2 regions of the Stenotrophomonas sp. K-6 genome follow, and region 1 is predicted to be linked to the other one. Evidence: riboswitches for the same ligand, from Rfam matches in the RefSeq annotation. Region 1 holds a riboswitch; the other holds the start of a gene.

Region 1 (4,299 bases):
CATCCATCCCCAACACCCACTCGCCATCGCGGCGCACCACACCGGCCAGCAGCGTGCGTTGCTGGTCGCGCAGTTCGGCATGCGGCTCGACGGGCGGGGTGGCGGCCTGCTCGCGGTTGGCGGCCTGGGTTTCACGGCGCCGGCGAATGTCGCGGCGCAGTTTGGAGGTGGTCGACATCAAGGGCTTCCGGACTGCATCAAAGGGCAAAGGATACCGCACGGGCCCTGGTGGGCCCGCTGCCTGCCGGGCTTACTCGATCGGCGTCAGCACGGCGCGGCGGCGCTCGCAATACCGTTCCCAGTACCAGAACGAGCCGCCCAGCGCGAAGAATCCCATGTAGCCCAGCGCTAGATGCACCGGGCTGCTGCTGAGCATCGGCGAGACCACACCGGCCACGACGGTGTTGATCATCAGCTGGATGAACATCTGCATCGAAGAGGCCAGGCCGCGCTGGTGCGGGTACATGTCCAGCACCGCCAGCGCCAGCACCGGGAAGATCAGCGCCATGCCCACGCCGCCCAGGAAGATCGGCATCACCGCCCACGGCAGCGCGATCTGCTGCACGGACAGCACGTAGGTGATATTGAGCACCGCCGACAGCGCACACAGGCCGAATCCGATCGCGATCTGCCGCTGCGGCAGGATCCGCCCGGCCATCCGCCCGGACAGGAACGAGCCCATCGTCATGCCGCCGATGGTCGGAATGAACAACCAGGCAAACCCGCCCTCGCCCAGCTTGAGGTGCTGCATCACCAGCACCGGCGCCGAGGCGATGTACAGGAAAATGCCCGAAAAATTCAGCGCACCGGCGGCCGACAGCCGCAGCAGGCGCGCGTTGGAGCCCATGCGCGCATAGCTGCGCAGCAGTTCACGCATCGACAGTGGCGTGCGCGCCTCGGCCGGATGGGTTTCCGGCAGCCACTTGCCCGTGGCCAGCAGCAGGACCACGCCGAACAGCACCAGGAACCAGAAGATCAGCGGCCAGTCGCCGCCGCCGAGCAGGATCCAGCCGCCGATGATCGGCGCGATCGCCGGGGCCACGCCGAAGATCATCGAGACCTGGCTCATCAGGCGCTGCGCATCGGCACCGTGGTACAGATCGCGGATCACCGCGCGGCCGACGATCACGCCCACGCCCGCGGTAACGCCCTGCAGCGCGCGGAACACCAGCAGCGTGGTCATGTCGCGCGACAGCGCGCAGCCGATCGAGGCGCCGATGAACAGCACCAGCCCGCCGATGATCACCCGCTTGCGGCCAAACGCATCGGACAGCGGGCCGTGCGCCAGGCTCATCAGGCCGTAGAACAGCAGGTAGACGCTGATGGTCTGCTGCACCGCGACCTGGTCCACCTGCATGCGCTCGCCCAGCAGCAGGAAGGCCGGGAAAATGGTGTCGATCGAGAACGGACCGAACATCGCCAGGCCTGCAAGCAGCAGGGCCAGGCGGCGGGTCGAGGGTGAGGCGGGCGTCATGCGGGCTTCCGTCAGCGGCCATGCGCAATGCACGGCGGGCGCCGGCCCGGGACGGGCAGCGCCAGATGAATACGAGGATCCAGTGATCATAGGCCTTTGCCGCCCCCGGCACCATGGCCAGGTGCAGTTTCCGGGGTCCGTGCGCCCCCGTATTCAGGTGCTGGAAAGGCCCAGCGAGTGAAAGCGCTGGGCTATAATCGCCGCGCTACATGGTGGGAGAAGCGGACACCCGCTGCCGAAGGCGCAACGCCCGTAATCGCTCAGGCCCGATACCACCCGTACCAAAACTCTGGAGAGACCGGCCCATTGCCGGCGCCGAAGGGGCACGAAGCACGCAGATGCGCGCTTTTAAACTCTCAGGCAAAAGGACAGAGGGGCACCCAGGAAGACCGCAAGGTCCGGTGGATCGCTGTCGCCCGCGACGCGCCCTGGCCCCGGCCGCCTTCCGAACGTGCGTGCCCTCTCTTCCGGATGCCAGCCATGTCCCAGAACACCCCCTCCCTGCGCGAGCTTGAACACAGCCACGCGTTCGTCGAACGCCATATCGGCCCCAACGACGCCGAAATCGCGCAGATGCTCGACGTGGTCGGCCACGCCTCGCTGGACGCGCTGACCGATGCGATCGTCCCGGCCGGGATCAAGTCGCCAGCACCGCTCGACCTGCCCGAGTCGCTGACCGAAGTGCAGGCGCTGGCCAAGATCCGCGCCATCGCCGACAAGAACCAGGTGTTCCGCACCTTCATCGGCCAGGGCTACTACGGCACGCTGACCCCAAACGTCATCCTGCGCAACGTGCTGGAAAACCCGGCGTGGTACACCGCCTACACCCCGTACCAGGCCGAGATTTCGCAGGGCCGCATGGAAGCGCTGATCAACTTCCAGACGCTGTGCGCGGACCTGACCGGCATGGAGATCGCCAACGCCTCGCTGCTCGATGAAGCCACTGCCGCAGCCGAAGCGATGACGCTGGCCAAGCGCTCGGCCAAATCCAAGTCCGATACCTTCTTCGTGCACGACGCCGTGCACCCGCAGACGCTGGAACTGCTGCGCACCCGCGCCGAGCCGATGGGCATCGTGCTGCGCGTGGGTACGCCGGCCGAGGCGATGGAAGCTGAAGCCTACGGCGTGCTGCTGCAGTACCCGGATACCTTCGGCCATATCGGCGATTACAAGGCGCTGGCCGATGCCGTGCACGCGCGCGGCGGCCTGGTCGCCGTGGCCACCGATCTGCTCGCACTGACCCTGATCGCCGCCCCCGGCGAATGGGGCGCGGACATCGTGGTCGGCAACTCGCAGCGGTTCGGCGTGCCGTTCGGTTTCGGTGGCCCGCATGCCGCCTTCATGGCCTGCCGCGATGCGTACAAGCGCTCGATGCCGGGCCGCCTGATCGGTGTCTCGGTCGATGCGCAGGGCAATGCCGCCTACCGTCTGACCCTGCAGACCCGCGAGCAGCACATCCGCCGCGAGAAGGCGACCTCCAACATCTGCACCGCCCAGGTGCTGCTGGCGGTGATGGCCTCGATGTACGCCGTGTACCACGGCCCGGAAGGCCTGACCCGCATCGCCCGCCGTACCCACCGCCTAGCCGCGATCCTGGCCGCCGCACTGCGCGGCGCCGGCGTCAACGTGGGCGAGCACTTCTTCGACACCCTGCACGTCAAGGATGTGGACGCCAAGGCGATCCACGCCAAGGCTGCGGCGGCGCGCATCAACCTGCGCGCGATCGACAGCGATGCAGTCGGCATCAGCCTGGATGAAACCGCGACCCGCGCCGACATCGTCGCGCTCGGCCAGCTCTTCGGTGCCACGGTCGACGTGGATGCACTGGATGCGGCCACCGCCGATGCGCTGCCGTCCGACCTGGTGCGCACCAGCGAGTTCCTGACCCACCCGGTGTTCAACACCCACCACAGCGAACACGAACTGCTGCGTTACCTGCGTTCGCTGGCCGACAAGGATCTGGCGATGGATCGCACCATGATCCCGCTGGGCAGCTGCACCATGAAGCTCAACGCCACCGCCGAGATGATCCCGGTGACCTGGCCGGAGTTCGCCAACATCCATCCGCTGGCCCCGGCCGATCAGGCCACCGGCTACAAGGAACTGATCGACGGCCTGGAAGCGATGCTGGTCGAGTGCACCGGCTATGACGCGGTCAGCCTGCAGCCGAACTCCGGCGCGCAGGGCGAGTACGCTGGCCTGCTGGCGATCCGCGCCTACCACCGCTCGCGCGGCGAAGGCCATCGCGACGTCTGCCTGATCCCCGATTCGGCGCACGGCACCAACCCGGCCTCGGCCCAGATGTGCGGCATGAAGGTCGTGGTGACCAAGACCGACGCCAACGGCAACGTCGACCTGGACGACATCCGCATCAATGCGGAGAAGTACAGCGACCGCCTGGCCGCACTGATGATCACCTACCCGTCCACGCACGGCGTGTTCGAGGAAGAGGTGGTGGAGATCTGCGAGATCGTGCACCAGCACGGCGGCCAGGTGTACACCGACGGCGCCAACATGAACGCCCTGGTCGGCGTGGCCAAGCCCGGCAAGTGGGGCTCGGACGTCTCGCACCTGAACCTGCACAAGACGTTCTGCATCCCGCACGGCGGCGGCGGCCCGGGCGTCGGCCCGTGCGCGGTCAAGTCGCACCTTGCCCCGTTCCTGCCGAAGGTGCTGGGCGGCGAAGGCGATGTCGGCATGGTCAGCGCGGCCAGCTTCGGCAGCGCCTCGATCCTGCCGATCAGCTGGATGTACATCACGCTGATGGGCACCGCCGGCCTGCGCAAGGCAACCCAGGTGGCCCTGCTCAACGCCAACTACATCGC
Region 2 (4,299 bases), 690 kb from region 1:
TCGCGGTGCGGATGCTGGCCATGCTCAGCCCGTTGGCGGCCAGCGCGGAGGGATTGACCTGGATGCGGACCGCCGGGCGCTGCCCGCCGGCCAGGCTGACCAGGCCGACGCCGGGCAGCTGCGAGAGCCGCTGCGCCATGCGCGTATCGACCAGATCGTGCACCTGCGGCAGCGAGAGGCCCTGCGAGGTCACTGCCAGGGTCAGGATCGGGGTATCGGCCGGATTGACCTTGCGATACACCGGTGGCACTGGCAGATCGTCGGGCAGGAAGCTGCCGGCGGCGTTGATCGCGGCCTGCACTTCCTGCTCGGCCACGCCGAGCGCCACCTCCAGCGAGAACTGCAGGGTGATCACCGACGCGCCGCCGGAGCTGGTCGAGGACATCTGCTTCAGCCCCGGGATCTGCCCCAGCTGTCGTTCCAGCGGCGCGGTGACCGCGCTGGTGGTGACCTCCGGGCTGGCACCGGGATACAGCGTGGTGATCTGGATGATCGGGTAATCGACCTGCGGCAGCGCCGCGACCGGCAGCAGGCGGTAGGCCATCACGCCGGACAGCAGCAGCGCCACCATCAGCAGCGTGGTCGCGACCGGGCGCTCGATGAAGGGGCGCGAGAGGTTCATGCGCCGGTCCGCGGCGGGTCCTGCTCCACCACTTCGACCTTGGCGCCATCGCGCAGGCCGTCGATGCCTTCCACCACCACGCGCTCGCCGGCTTTGAGTCCTTCGCGCACCGAGACGCGCTCGCCATCGGCCGGGCCGAGCACCACGTTGCGCAGGTGCGAGGTGGCATCGGCGGCGATCACGTAGACGTAGCTGCCCTTGCTGCCGAACTGCACGGCCGCGTTCGGGATGACCACCGCATCGCTACTGCTGACCTGCAGGCGCACGTTGACGAACTGGTTGGGGAACAACGACTCATCGGCGTTGGCGAACTGCGCGCGCAGCTTGAGCGTGCCGGTGGCGGTATCGATGCGGTTGTCCAGGCTGGAGAGCACGCCGTCGCCGAGCGCCGTGCGCTCCTCGCGGTCCCAGGCTTCCACGGTCAACTGCGGATTGGCGCGTGCGGCAGCGACCACCGCCGGCAGGTCCGGCTCGGGCACAGTGAACAGCACGCTGATCGGGGTGGTCTGGGTGATCGTGGCCAGCGGTTCGGTATCGCCACTGCGCACCAGGTTGCCGACATCCACATTGCGCAGGCCCATGCGCCCGGCCACCGGTGCGGTGATGCGGGTGTACTGCAGCTGCAGGCGTGCTTCATCCACCGCGGCCTGGTCGGTCTGACGGCGGCCCTGCAGCTGGCGCACCTTGCTCTGCTGGTCACTCAGGTCCTGTGCGGAGACGAAATGCCTGCTCTGCAGTTCGACGAAGCGCTTGAGCTGGCTCTCGGCATTGTCGAGCTCGGCCAGGTTCTGCTGCTGGGTGCCCAGCGCACGCGACAGTTGTACCTGGAACGGGCGCGGATCGATCTCGGCCAGCAGCTCGCCGGCGGTGACGTGCTGGCCCTCGGAGAACGCCAGCCGCAGCAGTTCGCCATCCACGCGGCTGCGGATGCCCACCGTATGCAGCGGCGTCACCGTACCGAGCGCCTTCAGGCGCACCACCAGGTCTTCCTGCTGGGCGGTGGCCACGCGTACCGGGGTCGGCTGCGGGCCACCGGACGGGCCGGCGGCAGGCGCGGGCGAGAGCAGCTTCCATGCAGCGATGGCGGCCAGGCCGACAGTGGCAGCGATCAACAGCGGTTTGACCATACAACGGCGAGACGACGGGGGCGTTGAAGCGGACATACGCATCCTGCGCACCCTCCACCGGAGCAGTGCGTCCATGGGGACCGGCCGACAGCGGCTGGTCAACGGGGGAGAGGGTGTCTGGCGGGGCAGCGGGTGGAACACCGCCGCGTGGCTGGATGCCGTTCGAATGGAACGGGAGCGCCATGATACAGGGCCGGGCCGCTCAAGCTCCCGTGACCTTGGTCATGCCCGCGGGTGCGTCAATGCACCTCGTCGCGATACACGAACTTCGGCATTTCCCACTTGAAGTGGATCGCCAGCAGGCGGAACAGGAAGCCACCGCCCAGGCACCACAGCGTCGCCGCATTGAGCGATACGCCCAGTTCCAGAAGGGTCAGGTAGGCCGCGCCGGTGAGCAGGGTGATCACGGCATACAGTTCTTTCTGGAAGATCAGCGGGACCTCGTTGCACAGCACATCGCGCAGCACGCCGCCGAACGCACCGGTGAGCATGCCGGCGATCAGGATGATCGGCACCGTGTGCCCACCCTCGCGCGCGACCGCGCAGCCGATCAGGGTGAACGCGATCAGGCCCAGGCCATCGAGCACCAGGAAGGTACGCCGGAAATGGTGCATCCAGCGCGCCACCCAGGTCGCGATCAGGGCCGCGCAGATGGTGAAGCCCAGATATTCCGGGTGCTTCACCCAGCCCAGCGGGTAATGGCCAAGCACGATGTCGCGCAGCGAGCCGCCGCCGAGCGCGGTGACGCAGGCGATGATGACCACGCCGAACAGGTCCATGCGGCGGCGACCGGCCGACAGCGCGCCGGTCATGGCTTCGGCCGAGATGGCGATGAGGTAGATCAGGGAGAGCAGCATGGGGTGGCTCCGGGAAACACGTCAGGCGGGGGACGGAAACACACACGCATCACGCCAGCGCCGCTGCGCTGTCGTGGGGTGGGATTCCGTTGCCGCTCCCGCTGTCCTTTTGCCTGAGAGTTCGGTGGCCAAGGCCACGTGCCCCTTCGGCGGGTCATTGAAGACCTCTCTCCAGATCGGCGTGTCGGATGCATGGTTGGTGGCTGTGCAGCCACCGGCCTGAGCGATTATGGGAGCCTGCGCCTTCGGCGGGCGCCAGCGCGGCGCCTCTCTCCTGCATCCGGGGCGGATTCTAGCAGCCGCCGGGCCTGCACCGGGCGATAATCCCGGTATGCCCGCTGAACCCGCCCTCTGGTACCTGTACCTGCTTGAATGCCGCAACGGCAGCTATTACGCCGGCATCAGCAACGACGTGGACGCGCGGTTCCAGGCGCATCTCGCCGGAAAAGGGGCGAAATACACCCGGGCCAACCCACCGGTGAAGGTGCTGGCGACGCGTGCCTACCCGGACCGGGCAGCGGCGTCGAAGGCCGAGTGGCAGCTGAAGCGACAGCCCCGGGAGCGCAAGCTGGCGTGGCTGCAGCTGCCCGAACCCGGGTAGCGCTGCGCGCGGCTTGTTCGGGCCTTCGCCGGCGGCATACCATCGATCAACCTTCGTTGATCCGCTTGCCCAAGCCCTGGAGTGCCATGTCCCGCGATCTGTCGTTGTACCCGGAAGATGAGAATGGCGATGTGCTCTGGAACATGCTGCAGGACGGCGACGATCTGACGATTCCGCGCGAGGTGGATTTCGCGCTGATCTTCCCGACCCAGGACGTGGCGATCGCCTTCGCCGTGCACCTGCTCAAGAACGACCAGAAGGTGTCCTTTGCCGCGTACGAGGGCAACGATGAGTTCCCATGGCAGGTGGTGGTGCATCCGCTGATGCTGCCGACGCACCAGAACATCTCGGGCTTCGAAGGTCTGCTGGCCAGCGAGGCGGTCTCCTACAGCGGCCAGGTTGATGGCTGGGGATGCCTGTCGCAGGGGTGAGCTGCCGCAACGCGGCGTGACCCGTTCGAACGTCCCCCTGCCGGAGAGAATCGATGTCGACGCTGTCCCTGATACTCGCGGTTGCCACGGCCGCCACACCGGCGGCCCAGGGTCCTGATCCGGCCACGCTGGCCGCCATCGAAGCAACCTGCTTCGACTATGTGGATGGGCAGCTGGAAGGAAATCCCGAGCGCGTGGCGCGCTCGCTGCACCCGGACCTGGCCAAGCGCGCGATCCTGGGCGATACGCCGGACGAGCGGCTTGGCCTGCGCCGGATGTCGAAGGAGGAACTGGTCGCACTGACCAAGGCCGGTGCCCTGAAGACGCCAATGGCCGAGTGGAACCGGCAGTGCCAGGTCCTCGATGTCACCGGCAACGCGGCCTCGGTGCGACTGGAAACCCCGTGGTTCGTGGACTATTTCCACATGGGGCGCTTCGGCGAGCGCTGGGTCATCGTCAACGCGCTGTGGTACAGCAAGCCGAAGTGAGCGCTGGCAGCCAGGCATCACGGCTGGCTGCCACCTTCGCTGCCCTGCTGATCAGGACGTCGGCGGCCGCTTCGGTCGGCGATCCTCCTGTGCATCGCCGAAGATGATCCGCGCGCTGCGCTGGTAACTCCAGTACGCCACCGCCCAGTTCAGCAGTACCACCACGCGGTTGC

Evidence for each region. A riboswitch is a leader RNA that binds a small molecule or an ion and turns the genes downstream of it on or off. The one in region 1 is predicted to bind glycine.
Region 2: linked by a shared signal. The riboswitch ahead of AC13F7_RS01650 (trimeric intracellular cation channel family protein) and the one ahead of gcvP (aminomethyl-transferring glycine dehydrogenase) in region 1 are both predicted to bind glycine.

Annotation. Positions count from the first base shown of each region.
Region 1 covers NZ_JBSPUC010000001.1:1,070,585-1,074,883, reverse strand. The annotation lists gene AC13F7_RS04700 (hypothetical protein) at 1-178, opposite strand, end outside; gene AC13F7_RS04695 (multidrug effflux MFS transporter) at 251-1,474, opposite strand; glycine riboswitch at 1,754-1,856, shown strand; gene gcvP (aminomethyl-transferring glycine dehydrogenase) at 1,946-4,299, shown strand, end outside.
Region 2 covers NZ_JBSPUC010000001.1:378,981-383,279, forward strand. The annotation lists gene AC13F7_RS01640 (MdtB/MuxB family multidrug efflux RND transporter permease subunit) at 1-622, opposite strand, end outside; gene AC13F7_RS01645 (MdtA/MuxA family multidrug efflux RND transporter periplasmic adaptor subunit) at 619-1,734, opposite strand; gene AC13F7_RS01650 (trimeric intracellular cation channel family protein) at 1,989-2,606, opposite strand; glycine riboswitch at 2,700-2,791, opposite strand; glycine riboswitch at 2,800-2,893, opposite strand; gene AC13F7_RS01655 (GIY-YIG nuclease family protein) at 2,938-3,207, shown strand; gene AC13F7_RS01660 (ribonuclease E inhibitor RraB) at 3,294-3,638, shown strand; gene AC13F7_RS01665 (nuclear transport factor 2 family protein) at 3,692-4,126, shown strand; gene AC13F7_RS01670 (NAD(P)/FAD-dependent oxidoreductase) at 4,178-4,299, opposite strand, start outside.